2 regions of the Comamonas terrigena NBRC 13299 genome follow, and region 2 is predicted to be linked to the other one. Evidence: predicted binding sites of a transcription regulator. Region 2 holds the regulator's gene; the other holds the start of a gene.
The links. The regulator sigma-54, encoded in region 2, starts transcription at its own class of promoters, with help from an activator protein. The targets are predictions, from matches to a motif close to TGGCANGNAANCTGCTTT.

Region 1: the regulator sigma-54 is predicted to act here: its motif matches at 6,613-6,630, upstream of nirB (nitrite reductase large subunit NirB).

What each region holds. Positions count from the first base shown of each region.
Region 1 covers NZ_AP019749.1:2,331,561-2,339,350, reverse strand. Annotated here, with positions in the region: gene cobA (uroporphyrinogen-III C-methyltransferase) at 1-495, opposite strand, end outside; gene CT3_RS10580 (nitrate reductase) at 538-3,399, opposite strand; gene nirD (nitrite reductase small subunit NirD) at 3,485-3,883, opposite strand; gene nirB (nitrite reductase large subunit NirB) at 3,948-6,452, opposite strand; gene CT3_RS10565 (ABC transporter ATP-binding protein) at 6,771-7,601, opposite strand; gene ntrB (nitrate ABC transporter permease) at 7,598-7,790, opposite strand, start outside.
Region 2 covers NZ_AP019749.1:4,404,343-4,412,132, forward strand. Annotated here, with positions in the region: gene CT3_RS19935 (THUMP domain-containing class I SAM-dependent RNA methyltransferase) at 1-977, opposite strand, end outside; gene CT3_RS19940 (hypothetical protein) at 1,118-1,489, shown strand; gene CT3_RS19945 (ribokinase) at 1,541-2,554, opposite strand; gene CT3_RS19950 (RNA polymerase factor sigma-54) at 2,759-4,324, opposite strand; gene lptB (LPS export ABC transporter ATP-binding protein) at 4,381-5,160, opposite strand; gene lptA (lipopolysaccharide transport periplasmic protein LptA) at 5,157-5,798, opposite strand; gene CT3_RS19965 (thiol:disulfide interchange protein DsbA/DsbL) at 5,953-6,603, opposite strand; gene CT3_RS19970 (SPOR domain-containing protein) at 6,673-7,362, opposite strand; gene argS (arginine--tRNA ligase) at 7,381-7,790, opposite strand, start outside.

The sequences.
Region 1 (7,790 bases), 2.1 Mb from region 2:
GTCCCCCGGCTTGGCGTGGCCGGTGATGAACACCACGCCATGGGCCCGGTCGCGGTGGGTCAGCGGTGCGCCCAGGCTGGTCAGACCGGCCAGCCCCGCCGTGATGCCATTGATGACCTGCACCTCCACGCCTGCGGCGCGCAGATGCTCCACTTCCTCACCGCCCCGGCCGAAGATGAAGGGGTCGCCGCCTTTGAGCCGCACCACGTTCTCTCCTTCCTGCACCGCCATCAGCATCAGTTTTTCGATGAAGGCCTGGGGCGTGCTCTGGCAGCCGCCGCGTTTGCCCACATGCACCACGCGGGCCGAGGGCGCAGCATGGGCCACGATGGCGGGGGAGACCAGATCGTCCACCAGCAGCAAGGTGGCCGCCTGGATGGCTTTGAGCGCCTTGATGGTCAGCAGCTCCGGATCGCCCGGGCCGGCGCCCACCAGGGTGCAGCAGCCAGTCAGGGCGGGGCGGGGTGCGATGGTGGTGGTGCGGGAGCGGTTCATTGTGGGTCTCCTGGGCGGATAGGGGATATCGGGGAGGCGTGGTCAGGCGGGCAGGGCGTGCGCAGCGCTGTCGCGCACCAGCTGGCGCAGCCGCGGCAGGCAGGAGCCGCACTGGGTGCCGCATTTCAGCTGGCTTTGCAGCTGTTCCAGACGCTGGGCGTCGCTGCCGCGGCAGTCGTGCAGGGTCTGGGTGATGGCCTGCTCGTCCACGCCCCAGCAGCTGCACACGGTCGCGCTGCGGGCACTGGCTAGGCCGCTCGGCGGCTCGGCACCGGGGCTGAGCAAGGTCCGGCTGCTCAGTTGCAGCGGGGCATCGCTTTCCAGCAAAGCCGACAGCCAGCCGCCGGCACGGGTGTCGCCGCACAGCAGCAGGCCGTCCAGCCAGGTCTGGCCCGCCGTGTCAGCGCTGCCGGCGCGCAGGCGCAGCGTGCGGCTGTGGCCGCGCTGTGCATCGGCGTAATGCAGCAGGTCCGGCCCCTCCAGCTGCAGCAACTGGCGGACGTGCTGCAACAGGGCCGCATCGGGCGCCGTGGCGCATGCTGCGCGCAGCAGCAGGCCCTGGCGGGCGCCGGCGGCTTGCTCCAGGGCACCGTTTTCCCCAAAAGGCACGCAGCTGGCAAAGTCGAACGCAGGGAGCAAGACCGCCAGTTGCTGGCGTGCAGCGAGGACGCGTTCCGGGGGCAGCCAGACGCGCGCCAGCAAGCTCCAGGGCAGGTCCACGGCCTGCACGCTGACGGCGGCATGCTTGAGCTCCGGCTGCTTGGACTGGGGGCAGAACGCCGGGGTGGTCAGTGCGTTCACGCCCCCCACGGCCTGGCCCTGGGCATTGCGTCCGCTCAGGTACTCGCTGCCCCAGTGCATGGGCAGGTAGACCTGGGACAGACCCAGGCCGGCATCGGCCTGCACCGGCAGCACGATCTGGCCGTGGCGGCTGCGCACCGCCACCAGCTGGCCGGGCTGCAGACGGCTGCGCTCCATGTCCTGCGGGTGCATGTTCAGCACGGGTTCGCTCTGGTGGGCGAACAGGCGGCCCAGTTGGCCGGTGCGGCTCATGCCATGCCACTGGTCGCGCAGGCGGCCGGTGTTCAGGCTAAGGGGAAAGCCCGCGTTGCGCGGCTCGGCAACTGGACGGTAGGGCTGGGCGGCAAAGCGGGCGCGGCCGTCGGCGGTGGGAAAGATGCCGTCGGCATACAGGCGTGCCGTCCCTGCCTGCGCACCGGCGGGCAGCGGCCATTGCTGCGGGCCTGCGGATTCCAGTAGTGGCCAGGACAGGCCGGTGATGTCCAGATCCCGTCCGCGCGTGCTGTCGCGGTGTTCGTTCCAGATCCGCTCGGCGCCTGCTGCGGCGTTGCCGGTGTCATAGGTGAACAGGCTGGGCTGGCCGGGGCGCAGGCGGGCCTCGATGCGCTGCGCGATCTGCGTGGCAATCTGCCAGTCGTGCCGGGCCTGGCCTGGCGCCGGCACGGCGGCGCGCACGCGGGAGATACGGCGTTCGCTGTTGGTGACGGTACCCAGCTTTTCCCCCCAGGTGGTGGCGGGCAGCAGCAGGTCGGCGTAGGCGGCGGTGGCCGTGGTGGCGAATGCATCCTGCAGCACGACCCAGTCTGCACGCTCCAGTGCGCGGCGCACGGTGGCCTGGTCCGGCAGGCTGTGGGCCGGGTTGGTGCAGGCGATCCACAGGGCTTTGATCTGGCCGTCGGCGGCAGCTTCAAACAGTTCGATGGCGGTCTTGCCGGGACTGGCCGGCACGCTGGGCACGCCCCAGAAGGCAGCCACTTCGGCACGGTGCTGCGCATTGGCCAGATCGCGGTGGCCGCTGAGCAGATTGGCCATGCCTCCCACTTCGCGGCCGCCCATGGCGTTGGGCTGGCCGGTCAGCGACAGCGGGCCGGCACCCGGCTTGCCGATCTGGCCGGTGGCCAGGTGCAGATTGATCAGCGCGGCGTTCTTGGCCGTTCCGCTGCTGCTCTGGTTCAGGCCCTGGCAGTACAGGCTGAGCGTGGGGGCGCGCTGGGCGGTGCTGCCGTCTTCGCCACCCAGTGCAAACCAGCGCGCGGCCTGCAGCACATCCTGCATGTCCAGGCCGCAGTCGCGTGCCACGCGCTCGGGGGTGGCTTCGCGCACCAGGGCCTTGAGGGAATCGAAACCGCTGGTGTGGCGGGCGATATAGTCCGTGTCCAGCCAGCCTTCCCACAGCATGGCGTGCAGCATGCCGTGGAACAGCTGCACATCGGTGCCGGGTTGCAGCGGCAGGAAGAGGTCGGCGATCTCGGCCGTTTCGGTGCGGCGCGGGTCGGCCACGATGATCCTGAGCTGCGGGTTGGCGGCCTTGGCGTCTTCGATGCGCCGGAACAGGATGGGGTGGGCCCAGGCCGCATTGCTGCCCACGATGAACAGACAACGGGCATGCTGCAGATCGTCATAGCAGGCAGGCGGGGCATCGGCGCCCAGGGTGGCTTTGTAGCCGGCAACGGCGCTGCTCATGCACAGGCGGGAATTGGTGTCCAGGTTGTTGGTGCCCAGCAGGCCCTTGGCCAGCTTGTTGAAGACGTAATAGTCTTCCGTTAGCAACTGGCCGCTGGCGTAGATGGCCACGGCATCCGGCCCGTGCTGCTGCACGGTATTGGCCATGCGGGTGGCGGCCAGGTCCAGTGCGGTGTCCCAGTCTGTGGGTTGGGGCGCCTGCCCGCGCCCAGCGCGCAGCAGTGGTTGCAGCAGCCGGGTTTGCTGGGCCAGTGCGGGGGCGGCGGTCAAGTGCAGCGTGCTGCCCTTGGTGCACAGGCGGCCGTGGTTGGCCGGGTGCAGGGGGTCGCCGCGCACGCCGGTGATCTGCGACCCTTCGGACTGGATGATCACACCGCAGCCGACGCCGCAGTACGGGCAGGTGGAAGGGGTTTCGGCCATGGCGTGGGCTTTCCGAGGTGGGGAGCGGCGTGTGCAGACGGGTCTGTGCATGCCACCATGCTTGAGCTTGAGAGTGGTGCTGCGTTCAGGCCGCGTTGCTGGCGGCCTGGCCGCAGCGGCGGGCCGGCCCGGCGATGGGGCGGGTCAGGTCGGTGGCCTTGGTGGCCAGCTCGGCCGCATCCATGAACACCTGGCCGTCGCGCACCTGGACGGCAAAGGCGGGGGTACAGCCCTCGTCGGGCTCAGCGGCCTGGCCGTCGCACAGGTCCAGGGTCCAGTTGTGCAGCGGGCAGGCCACGCTGCGGCCGAACACCATGCCCTGCGACAGCGGCCCCCCTTTGTGCGGGCAGCGGTCGAGCAGGGCGAAGATTTCGTCCTCGGCATTGCGGAACAAGGCCACGTCCAGCCCCTGGGGGCGGGCGACGCGGCGGGCGCCCAGCACGGGGATGTCGTGGACGGCGCAGATGGCTTGCCAGGTGGTCATTGCTATTCCTTTCGGATCTGCTGGTATCGATGGGGGATTCATGGAGGCCTGCCGGGGCGGTGCATCACACGCTGGCGGTCTGGGTGGGAGCCGCCAGCGGTGTCATGGCCGGGAGAATGGGGATGACGCGCTGGAACTGGCGGGCATCCACATGGGCCTTGTCAAGCTCGAACCAGGGGTCGGGTTCGCCATCCAGGGCAAACTGCAGCTGTTCCCACAGGGCCTTACGGCCGGTGGCGTCTTCCAGAATGCGCCGCTTCACGTAGTCCAGGCCCACGCGATTCACGTAGTGCACCGTGCGCTCCAGGTACCAGCCTTCCAGGCGGTAAAGCTGCATGAAGGCGCCCGTGTACTCCAGAACTTCTTCGGCAGTCCTGAGCTTGGTGAAGAAATGCGCCACCTCGGTCTTGATGCCGCCGTTGCCCGCGATGTGCATCTCCCAGCCGCTGTCCACGCCGATGATGCCCACATCCTTGATGCCCGATTCCGCACAGTTGCGCGGGCAGCCGCTGACGGCGAACTTCACCTTGTGCGGCGCATACATGCGCCACATGGCCCGTTCCAGATCCTTGCCCAGCTGGGTGCTGTCCTGCGTGCCCATGCGGCACCATTCGCTGCCCACGCAGGTCTTGACGGTGCGCAGTGCCTTGGCGTAGGCGTGCCCGCTGGGCATGCCGATGTCGTTCCACACCGCCTGCAGATCTTCTTTCTTCACCCCCAGCAGGTCGATGCGCTGGCCGCCGGTGACCTTGACCGTGGGGATCTGGTATTTGTCCACCGCATCGGCAATGCGGCGGAGCTCGTCTGCCGTGGTCTCGCCACCCCACATGCGCGGAATCACGCTGTAGGTGCCGTCTTTCTGGATGTTGGCGTGACTGCGCTCGTTGATGGCGCGGCTCTGCGGGTCATCCTGCGCCTCCTTGGGCCAGGTGCTGATCAGGTAGTAGTTCACGGCCGGGCGGCAGGTGGCGCAGCCATTGGGCGTGCGCCATTCCATGAAGCGGAAGACCGCATCCGTGGTCAGCAGGTGGTGCTGGGTGATGGCCTCGCGCACGGCCTGGTGGCCATGGTCGGTACAGCCGCACACCGCCTTGGTCTTGGGCGTGCTGGAATAGTCGCCACCGGCGGTGAACATGATGATCTGCTCCACCAGCCCGGTGCAGGAGCCGCAGCTGGCACTGGCCTTGGTGTGCTTGCGCACCTCGTCCAGCGTGAACAAGCCTTTGTCCTTGATTGCCTTGCAGATGGCACCCTTGGTCACGCCGTTGCAGCCGCAGACCTCGTCGCTGTCGGCCATGGCCGAGGCCTTGCTGTGGCCTTCGTGGCCGGTGTCACCGATGTTCGACTCGCCAAACATCAGCCGGTCGCGGATGTCGGCGACCGAGCGGCCTTCGCGCAGCAGCTTGAAGTACCAGCTGCCGTCCACGGTGTCTCCATACAGGCAGGCGCCCACCAGCTTGTCCCCCTGGATCACCAGCTTCTTGTAGACGCCGCCGCCGGGGGCATAGGGGTCGCGCAGCACGATTTCTTCCGTGTCCGCACCACCCTGGAAGTTGCCGGCCGAAAACAGGTCGATGCCGGTGACCTTGAGCTTGGTGGAGGTCAGCGAGCCCTGGTAACGCCCGATGCCCCATTCGGCCAGGTGGTTGGCCAGCACCTTGCCCTGCTCGAACAGCGGGGCCACCAGGCCGTAGGCCACGCCGCGGTGGGCGGCGCATTCGCCCACCGCGTAGATACGCGGATCGGTCACGGTCTGCAGCGTGTCACTGACCACAATGCCACGGTCCACATGCAGGTGCATGCGCTGGGCCAGGGCGGTGTTGGGGCGGATGCCCACGGCCATGACCACCAGATCGGCCGGGACTTCGCTGCCGTCCTTGAAGCGCACGGCACGCACGCGGCCGGTGTCGCCGGCCAGCAGCTCCTGGGTCTGGGCCTGCATCAGGAACTGCATGCCGCGCTCGGCCAGCGACTGCTGCAGCATCCGGCCGGCCACATCGTCGAGCTGGCGCTCCATCAGCCATTCGCTGGCATGCACCACCGTCACCTGCATGCCGCGCTTCATCAGTCCGTTGGCCGCTTCCAGCCCCAGCAGGCCGCCACCGATGACCACGGCATGGCGGTAGCGGGTGGCCGCGTCGATCATGGCCTGGGTGTCGGCAATGTCGCGGTAGGCCAGTACGCCCTGCAGATCGTGGCCGGGCAGCGGCAGGATGAAGGGGTTGGAGCCGGTGGCCAGCACCAGGCGGTCATAAGGGGCGCTGATGGTGTTGCCCGCCGCATCCACGCCATGCACCACGCGGCGCACCCGGTCCACCTCGGTCACCGTGCAGCCGGTGTGCAGGTGGATGTCATGGTCCTGGTACCAGGACCAGTCGTTGAGCACGATTTCATCGAGCGTCTGCTCGCCGGCCAGCACGGGCGAGAGCAGTATGCGGTTGTAGTTGGGGTGGGGCTCTGCGCCGAAGACCGTGATCTGGTACAGATCGGGTGCAATCTTCAGCAGCTCTTCCAGGGCGCGCACACCGGCCATGCCGTTGCCTACCAGAACCAGTTGGGATTTTTTCATCGTGCCCCCGTGGGTGGTTGCTTCATTCCAGGTTCGAAAACAAAAAAGGCGTCCTTTCCGGGCAGCGGTGTGCTGCGGGGAAAAGACGCCTTTGTCTTGTGCGACCTGCTTTGCGCCATTGCATAGCAGGTCTGCGGGCCAGCGGTGGCCTCGTTCATTTCAAGCAGTTTCTGTGCCAGTTGGCTCCAGGAACTTGCCCGGGAGCGGGTGCTTCACCCGGTATTGCAACGCACCGTGGTGGTGCGTTCGTGGTGTGTTCAGCGCGTGCCGTGGCCCACCGCAGTGCACGCCTGCGGTGCCCGGCGTCTGTGGACGGGGTCAAGCCGCTTTTTCTACATGGCCCTGGCGGGTGTAGAGAAAATCGATCACCGCCTTGCGGCAGCGCTGGTAGTCCCGGTCTTCGGCCAGTGCCACGCGGTTGCGCGGGCGCGCCAGCGGCACCTGCAGCACCTCGCCAATGGTGGCGGCGGGACCGTTGGTGAGCATCACGATCTGGTCGGAGAGCAGCACGGCTTCGTCCACATCATGGGTAACCATGACCACGGTGCTCCGGGTGCGTGCCACGATCTCCAGCAACTCGTCCTGCAGCTTGGCACGGGTGAGGGCGTCCAGTGCACCAAAAGGCTCGTCCATCAGCAGCACCTGGGGCTCCATGGACAGTGCCCGGGCAATGCCCACGCGCTGCTTCATGCCGCCGGAGATTTCGCCCGGCCGCTTGTGCGCTGCATGGCTCAGCCCCACCAGTTCCAGGGCAGCCGCAGTGCGGGCCTGGAGCTGGGCCTTGGTTTCCTTTTTGCCGAACACGCGCTCGACGGCCAGATGGACGTTGGCATGGCAGGTCAGCCAGGGCAGCAGGGAATGGTTTTGGAACACCACGGCGCGCTCGGGGCCCGGGCCTTTGATTTCCTTGTTGGCGCATAGCAGATTGCCGGCGGTGGGGGTGGTCAGCCCGGCAATCAGGTTCAGCAGGGTGGATTTGCCGCAGCCCGAGTGGCCGATCAGGCTCACGAACTCGCCCCTGGCAATGTTCAGGTTGATGTCGCGCAGTGCAGGGAATAGCCCTTTGGTCGTGGTGAAGGTCTGCTCCACACCCTGGATCTGGATGAACTTGGTGGAGAGCGACGGGTTGTGCAAGGTCGGATGGTTCATGCTTTCACCTCTTCAAACGTAAAGGCCGAAGCCAGTTTCACCAGTGCCCATTCCAGCAGCAGGCCCACGATGCCGATCACAAAGATGGCGATGATGATGTTCTTGACGTTCAGGTTGTTCCACTCGTCCCAGACCCAGAAGCCGATGCCCACGCCGCCGGTCAGCATCTCGGCGGCCACGATGACCAGC
Region 2 (7,790 bases):
GCGGAACCGGCCGCGGCGATCCGCTCGCCATAGGGCGGGTTCAGAATCAGCATGCCCGGCTGCTCGCAGGGCGGCATGCGCTGCAGCGCATCACCGCCGCGCAGCTGGATGGTGTCGGCCACCCCGGCGCGTTCGGCATTGCGCTGGGCAAAGTCCACCATCCGGAAGGCGATGTCGGAACCGTAAATGCCCACGGGCGACTCGGGCAGGATGGCGCTTTCCGCCTCATCCAGCATGGCTTCCCAGACATGGCGCTGGAACGGCACCAGCTTCTCGAACGCAAAGCGGCGCAGAATGCCGGCGGGAATCTTGCGCGCAATCTGCGCGGCCTCGATCACCACGGTGCCGCTGCCGCAGCAGGGGTCGTACAGCGGCTGCGGGTTGTCGCCATGCGGGTCCCAGCCGCTGGCGGCCAGCATGGCGGCGGCCAGGGTTTCCTTCAGCGGGGCGTCGCCCTTGTCCTCGCGCCAGCCGCGTTTGAACAGCGCTTCGCCCGAGGTGTCGATATAGATGGTGGCGCCGTCGGTGGTCAGGTGCAGGTGCACGCGCACATCGGGGTGGTGCGTCTCCACGCTGGGGCGCACGCCGTGGCGCTTGGCACGGAAGCGGTCGGCAATGGCGTCCTTCACGCGCAAGGCGGCAAAGTTCAGGCTGGTCAGCGGGCTGTGCTGGGCCGTGACCTCGATCTTGAAGGTCTCCTGGGGCGAAAACCAGATCTCCCAGGCCACCTCGCTGGCCGCGCGGTACAGATCGTTCTCGTTGCGGTACATGCTGTGCGACAGCTCGATCAGCACGCGCTGTGCCAGCCGGCTGTGCAGGTTGAGCAGCAGGGCGTCGCGCCACATGCCGCGCAGCATCACGCCGCCCCGGCCCACCAGCAGGTCTTGCCCGGTGGCGCCGGTGATGGCGTGGACCTCGTCGGCCAAAAAGCCCTCGACGCCGGCGGCGCAGGGCAAAAACAGGTGCAATTGGTTCATAGCAAGCCGCCAAGGATACGCGAGACACCCCGGCCACGGCGCGCGGTGGAGTTTCTGCGTCCCCCCTGTCCGGACCGTCCAGGCTCCCCTGCTGGCCTCCCGGACACTCCGCACCGCCGGGATTTGCGTACGATGCGGGCATGTCTACGCATTTCCTGACCTCTGTCCCGGCACTGGCCCGTGTCCGCCTGCTGCTGGCTGCTTCGGCCCTGGCCCTGCTCAGCGCCTGCCAGTCCGCGCCCACCCAGCCGGCAGCGCCTGCCACCGCCGGCCAGGCCATGCCCGCCGCAGCCACTGCGCCTGCCGTGGCCGAACCCCAGCCGCTGGACGAAACCCCGGAGCCGCCGATTCTGGGCAAGCGCACCGACAGCCATGGCTGCAAGCCTTCCACCGGCCATGCCTGGTGCGAACGCACCAAGAGTTGCGAACGCCCCTGGGAGCTGGCCCTGCAGCGCGGCTTTGAAAACACCCCGGCGGGCTGGCACGCCTACTGCGACGGCAGCACCCGCTGAGCACGGCACGCCTGCAGCCCGGCACGGCGGCTGGCGCGCTCGCCCCGCCGCCTACTGCACATGCAGCGGGCTGGCCACGCCACCGGCCAGGGCTTCGACCTGGGCCCGCTGCGGTATGGAAGGCTGGGCGCCCACCTGGCCCATGCACAGGCTGGCGGCACGTATGCCCCATTGCACGGCATCGCCCAGGGCATGGCCTTCGGCCAGCCGGGTGACCAGCGCCCCCAGAAAGCTGTCGCCCGCCCCCGTGGTGTCCAGCACCGGCAGCGCCAGCGCGGGATGGGTGCTGACACGCCCGCCGCAGACGGCCACCGCCCCCTGAGCACCCAGCGTGACCACCACCTGGGACACGCCCCGTGCCAGCAGGCGCTGGGCGGCGTCGGCTGCCGTGGCCGGGCTGTCCACCACCTGATCGCTGTAGGCGGCGGCTTCGACCTCATTGACCACCAGGGTGTGGACCAGGGGCCACCAGGCTTCAGGCAGCTCGCGCACCGGTGAAGGGTTGAAGACCACGCGGCAGCCGGCGCTGCGTGCTGCCTCCAGCACCTGCTCCAGCACGCTGTCCGAGGTCTCGCGCTGCAGCAGCACGAAATCGGCCTGGGCCAGCACGTTCAGCAGCGCCTCATCCGGCAGCTCCAGCAGCACATTGGCGCCGGGCACCACGCAGATCCGGTTCTGGCCATTGCCCTCCACCAGCACCATGGCCGCACCGGTAGAGACCCCGTCCAGCACCTGCACATGGTCCATGTCCACGCCGGCGTCGTGCAGCGCCAGCCGCAGGCTGTTGCCATGGTGGTCGCGGCCTACGCAGCCAAACAGCGTGACCTGGGCGCCGTGGCGTGCGCAGGCCACGGCCTGGTTGCCGCCTTTGCCGCCAGGCAGGTAGCGCAGGCTGTGGGCCATCACGGTTTCCCCGGCCCGGGGCACGCGTTCCAAGTGCAGCACCGCATCCATGTGCAGGCTTCCCACCACGGCGATGCGGGCCACGCTGTGCGGGTGGTCGGGTTCGGGCTGCGCCGACAGCAGCTTGCGAGGCAGCGCGGAAGAAGAAAGCGGTGCAACCATGGGGGGTCTCCTTTGCTGCCAACGGCCGTGGCATGTGCGGAATGAACCAAGGATGGCTGCACGATACCTCCAACTGCCGGCGCTGCCCAGCCGGTTTGCACGGGTCTGGGGGATTGCGGCAGCGCAGCATGCCACGCAGGGGTTCCGCCACCGCGGGCCGTGGCCTCACCGGGCGCCCCGCCGCCCTCTGCAGCCCCGCTGCGCTTACAGCGTCTTGCGCAGATTGGCCGGCGCGATCTTCAGCGCCTCACGGTACTTGGCCACGGTGCGGCGGGCGCACTCGATGCCCTGCTCCTTGAGCATTTCGGCGATCTGGCTGTCCGACAGCGGCTTCTTGGCGTTCTCGGCCGAGACAAACTGCTTGATCAGCGCCCGCACTGCGGTGCTGGAGGCATTGCCGCCGGTTTCCGTGCCCAGCCCGGAGCCGAAGAAATACTTGAGCTCGAAGGTGCCGTGCGGCGTGGCCATGTACTTGGCGGTGGTCACCCGGCTGATGGTGGATTCGTGCAGGCCCAGTTCGTCGGCGATGTCGCGCAGCACCAGCGGGCGCATGGCCAGCTCGCCGTGCACGAAGAAGTTCTTCTGCCGCTCCACGATGGCGCGCGACACCCGCAAGATGGTGTCGAAACGCTGCTGCACGTTCTTGATGAACCAGCGGGCTTCCTGCAGGCGCTGCTGCAGGCCGGCATGGCCTTCGCTGCCCTTGTGGCCGCGCAGCGCACCGGCATACACATCGTGCACGCGCAGACGCGGCAGCACGTCGGGGTTGAGCTGCACGTTGAACTGGGGTGTGCCTTCGCTGGCGCGGCGGCCGGCGCGGGTGACGATCACGTCCGGCACGATGATGTTGCGCTCCACATTGACAAAGCGCCGGCCGGGCCGGGGCTCCAGCCGGGCGATCAGTGCCATGGCCATGCGGGTGCGCTCTTCGCTGCTGCCGGTGGCCTGCATCAGGCGGCGCACATCGCGCCGGGCCAGCAGGTCCAGCGGCTGGGCGCAGATGGTCAGCGCCGTCTCCACCACACTGGCCTCGGCCTCACCGCGCTGCAGCAGATGGTTCAGCTGCAACTGCAGGCATTCGGCCAGCCCCTGGGCGCCCACGCCCACCGGCTCCAGGCTGTGCAGCAGCCGCAGTGCCACGGTGAAGCGGTGCACCAGCTCGTCGAGCTGCTCTGGATCGTCCGTGCCGGCCAGGCCCTCGGCCAGGGACTGCAGCGACTCTTCGAGGTAGCCGTCGTCATTCAGGTTCTCGATCAGGAAACGCAGCACATAGCGGTCCAGCTCGGACAGGTGCAGCGACAGCGACTGGCGCAGCAGGTGGTCGGTCAGCGATTCATGTGCACGGGCCAGATCCAGGGCGCTGACCTCGTCGCCATCGCCGCCCTGGGCGTTGCGCGCCGGGGCATCGCCGCCCCATTCGCTGTCATCGGGGCGCAGTTCGCTGGTGCCGTCGCCCTCCCAGTCGGGGGCATCGTATTCCGTGCTGCCGGGGCCTTCCGCACTGTCGGCGGGCGCCTCCGCAGCCCCTGCCGTCAGCGCGCCATCGGCGGCATAGTCATCGCCCTGCGCCGGCGTGTCCGACTGGGACAGGCCGAAGTCTTCGCGGGGGGCGTCGTCGCTGTCGACTTCCAGAAACGGGTTGTCGTCGAGCATCTGCTCGACTTCCTGCGCCAGCTCCAGCGTGGACAGCTGCAGCAAGCGGATCGACTGCTGCAATTGCGGCGTCAGCGCCAAATGCTGCGACACCCGCAGTGACAAACCAGGCTTCAACGCGACGCTCCCTCTCTGTGATCTTGTGTGTGTGTCGTGGCGGCGGAAGTGACGGGCTACATCCTGAAATGTTCGCCCAGGTAGACCCGCCGGACGTCGGCGTTCTCCACAATCTCTTCCGGTGTGCCCTGCGCCAGCACATGGCCGTCGCTGATGATGAAGGCGTGGTCGCAGATGCCCAGCGTCTCGCGCACGTTGTGGTCGGTGATCAGCACCCCGATACCGCGCTCCTTGAGGAAGCCGATGATGCGCTGGATCTCGATCACCGCGATGGGGTCGATACCCGCAAACGGCTCGTCCAGCAGGATGAAGCGCGGCTGCGTGGCCAGGGCCCGGGCGATTTCCACGCGGCGGCGCTCGCCACCCGACAGCGCAATCGCCGGCGAGGAGCGCAGGTGGTCCACACGCAGTTCCTTGAGCAGATCGGTCAGGCGCCGCTCCACCTCGGCCTTGGTCAGGGGCTTGCCCTGTTCATCCTGCTGCAGCTCCAGCACGGCGCGCACATTGTCTTCCACGCTGAGCTTGCGGAAGATGGAGGCTTCCTGCGGCAGGTAGGACAGACCCAGGCGCGAACGCTGGTGGATGGGCATGTTCGCCACCGAGTGGCCGTCGATGTAGATATCGCCGGCATCGCTGCGCACCAGGCCCACGATCATGTAGAACGAAGTGGTCTTGCCCGCGCCATTGGGGCCGAGCAAGCCCACCACTTCGCCTTTCTGCACGGCCAGGGACACGTCCTTGACCACCTTGCGGCTGCCATAGGACTTGGCCAGATGGTGCACTTCCAGGCGGCTGCTGGCGCCTGGGGCGGTCGGGGTGTCGGAAGAGCGGGTCACGGGTTGCGCGATTTCATGGTGTCCGAAGGCTTGAGCGGCTGCGCACTCGGCGCCACCGGGGCCTGCGGGGGCTGGGTCTTGGGCGCCAGCACGGCGCGCACGCGGCCACCGGAGCCGGCCGCAGCTTCCTCGCTGCCCGGCGTGGCGCGGCGGTTGCCGTCCACGGTGAACACATCGGTCAGGTTGTTGTAGGTGATGATGTTGCCGGTGATGTCGTCACTCAGCGTGGCGCCGGTGTAGCCGCGCAGCTGGCCCCGCTGGATCAGGCGCACATCGTCCTTCTTGCCGTCGTACTCGATGATTTCGCCTTCGCCTTCCACGTACTCTTCGGGTGCACCGGGCTGGGTGTCGCGCTTCTGGCGGAAGAACGCGCGCTTGCCGGGGGCCGCCCAGACCTTGCCGAACTGGTAACCCTCGGCGTCCTGGCGCACTTCCAGCTTGGCGCCGCGCAGCACGATGGTGCCCTTGGTCAGCACCACATTGCCCGTGAACGTGCTGACCTGCTGCAGCTCGTCATGGTGCAGCGCATCGGCTTCGATGTTCATGGGCTTGTTGCGATCGGCCTTTTCGGCCTGTGCCGTGCCCATGGCAGCTGCCAGGACCGTAAGCGCGAGTATCGGGAGGAGTTTGCGTGTCATGTGAGAAGGCATGAATCTTGCAGCCATTGTAGGGCACTGGTTTTCCCCAGGGCTGCCCTGTGGGCGACTCGCAGGGAAATCGACACAAAAAAGCCCGCTGGAAAGCGGGCTGGGTGCAGGGCGGTCAGGCCCTGCCGGGCGAAAGCGGGACCGCTCAGGCCTTGCGGCTCTGGTTGGCCAGGTAATCCACCACATTCAGCACGTTCTGCATGCTGCCGGCGCGGGGGCCGTCGGTGTAGAACTTGCCGGCCACGCCCATGGAAGGCACGCCCTCCACATCGTATTCCTGCTGCAGCGCCGAAGCCTTGCGCACCTGATTGGCCACGGTGAAGGAGTTGTAGATCTCCTTGAACTTGGCCACGTTCGCGCCCTGCTTGCCCACCCATTCGAAGATGGCGTCATCGGTGGCCAGCTTGTTGCGCTCCACGTGGATGGCGTGGAACACCTTGACGTGCATGGCATCGAAGTTGTCCATGGCCTGCAGCGTGAAATACAGCTTTTGCTGGGGCACGAAGCTGGCGTTGAAGGCCACGGGCACACGGCGCACCACCACATGGGCGGGAGCCTTCTGCTTCCAGGCGGCGAATGCCGGCTCGAAAGCGTTGCAATGCGGACAGCTGTACCAGAAGAACTCGACCACTTCCACCTTGCCGGCAGGTGCCTCGGTGGTGGCGGGCTTGGACAGTTTCACATAGTCCTTGCCTTCCTTGGGGGCGGCGGCCTGGGCATGGGCGGTCGCGGTGGCGCCCAGGGCCATGGCAGATGCGACCGAGGTGACGGCCAAGGAAAACTCACGGCGTTTCATCAAAGCTACTCCTGTTAGGGGATATTCACTGCCCAGTCAGAGCCGGGCCGTGGCAAAAAGTTCTGCCGGTCAGCGCTGCACGCGCACCAGGGCCGAATCCACCCCGGCGCCGTCGAGCTTGCCCTTGAGCTGCTCGGCGTCGTCACGCTTGCCGAATGGACCCACCCGCACCCGGAACACGGTGCGGCCGTTCTGCTCGCGCTCGCTCACGCGGGCTTCCCAGCCCAGCATGGCCAGCTTGGCGCGCTGGGCATCGGCGTCGGCCTGGGTGCGGAAGGCACCCGCCTGCACAAAGTAGTCGAAACCGTCCGAACCCGAAGCGGCGGCGGCCTTGGCCTCCGACTGCTTGAGCTTCTGGTTGGCCAGGTCCCCCAGCGGGTCCGCCGAGGAGGCCTTGCCGTCAGGTTTCTTGGCGTCCTGCGCCGGCGGAGTGGCCGGCGGGGTGCTGACACCCGTGGCCGGGCCACTGGTCGGTGGCGTGGTGGGCGTGGCCACCGGCGGCGCGGTGGGCGCCACGGGCTGCTGGGTCACCGGCTGCGTCTGCGTCTGGTTGGCCGGGTTCTTGCCGTACAGCGGCGAGTTCGGGTCCCAGTTCTTGTTGCGTTCGGCTTCCTTGGCCTCGGTGTCCTTGGGGGTCTTGGTCAGGAAGGGCACCGGCACCTTGGTCACATAGACCGCCACTGCCAGAGCGGCCCCCAGGCCGATGATGATGCCCAGGATCAGTCCGATCAGGGTTCCGCCACGTTGCTTGGTCTTCATAGTTTTGCGAGTCAATGCTTACATACGCTCGGGCGCGGACACGCCCAACACCGCCAGACCATTGTGCAGCACTTGTGCCGTGGCGGCGACCAGGGCCAGACGCGCCAGCTTGACCGCTTCATCGTCCACCAGGATGCGCTCGGCGTCGTAGTAGCTGTGGTAGCTGGAGGCCAGGTCGCGCAGGTAGAAGGTCACGTCGTGCGGGGCATTGCCCGCAGCGGCGGCGCTCAGCATCTCGGGGTACTTGGCCAGCAGCAGCATCAGCGCCTGGGCCTGCGGACCTTCCAGCGCGGACAGGTCCACCTTCTCCAGCGCAGGCACGCCCGCGCCGCCGGCTTCCTGCCAGGCGCGCAGCACGGACTGGATGCGGGCATGGGCGTACTGCACGTAGTACACCGGGTTGTCGTTGTTCTGGGCCACGGCCAGAT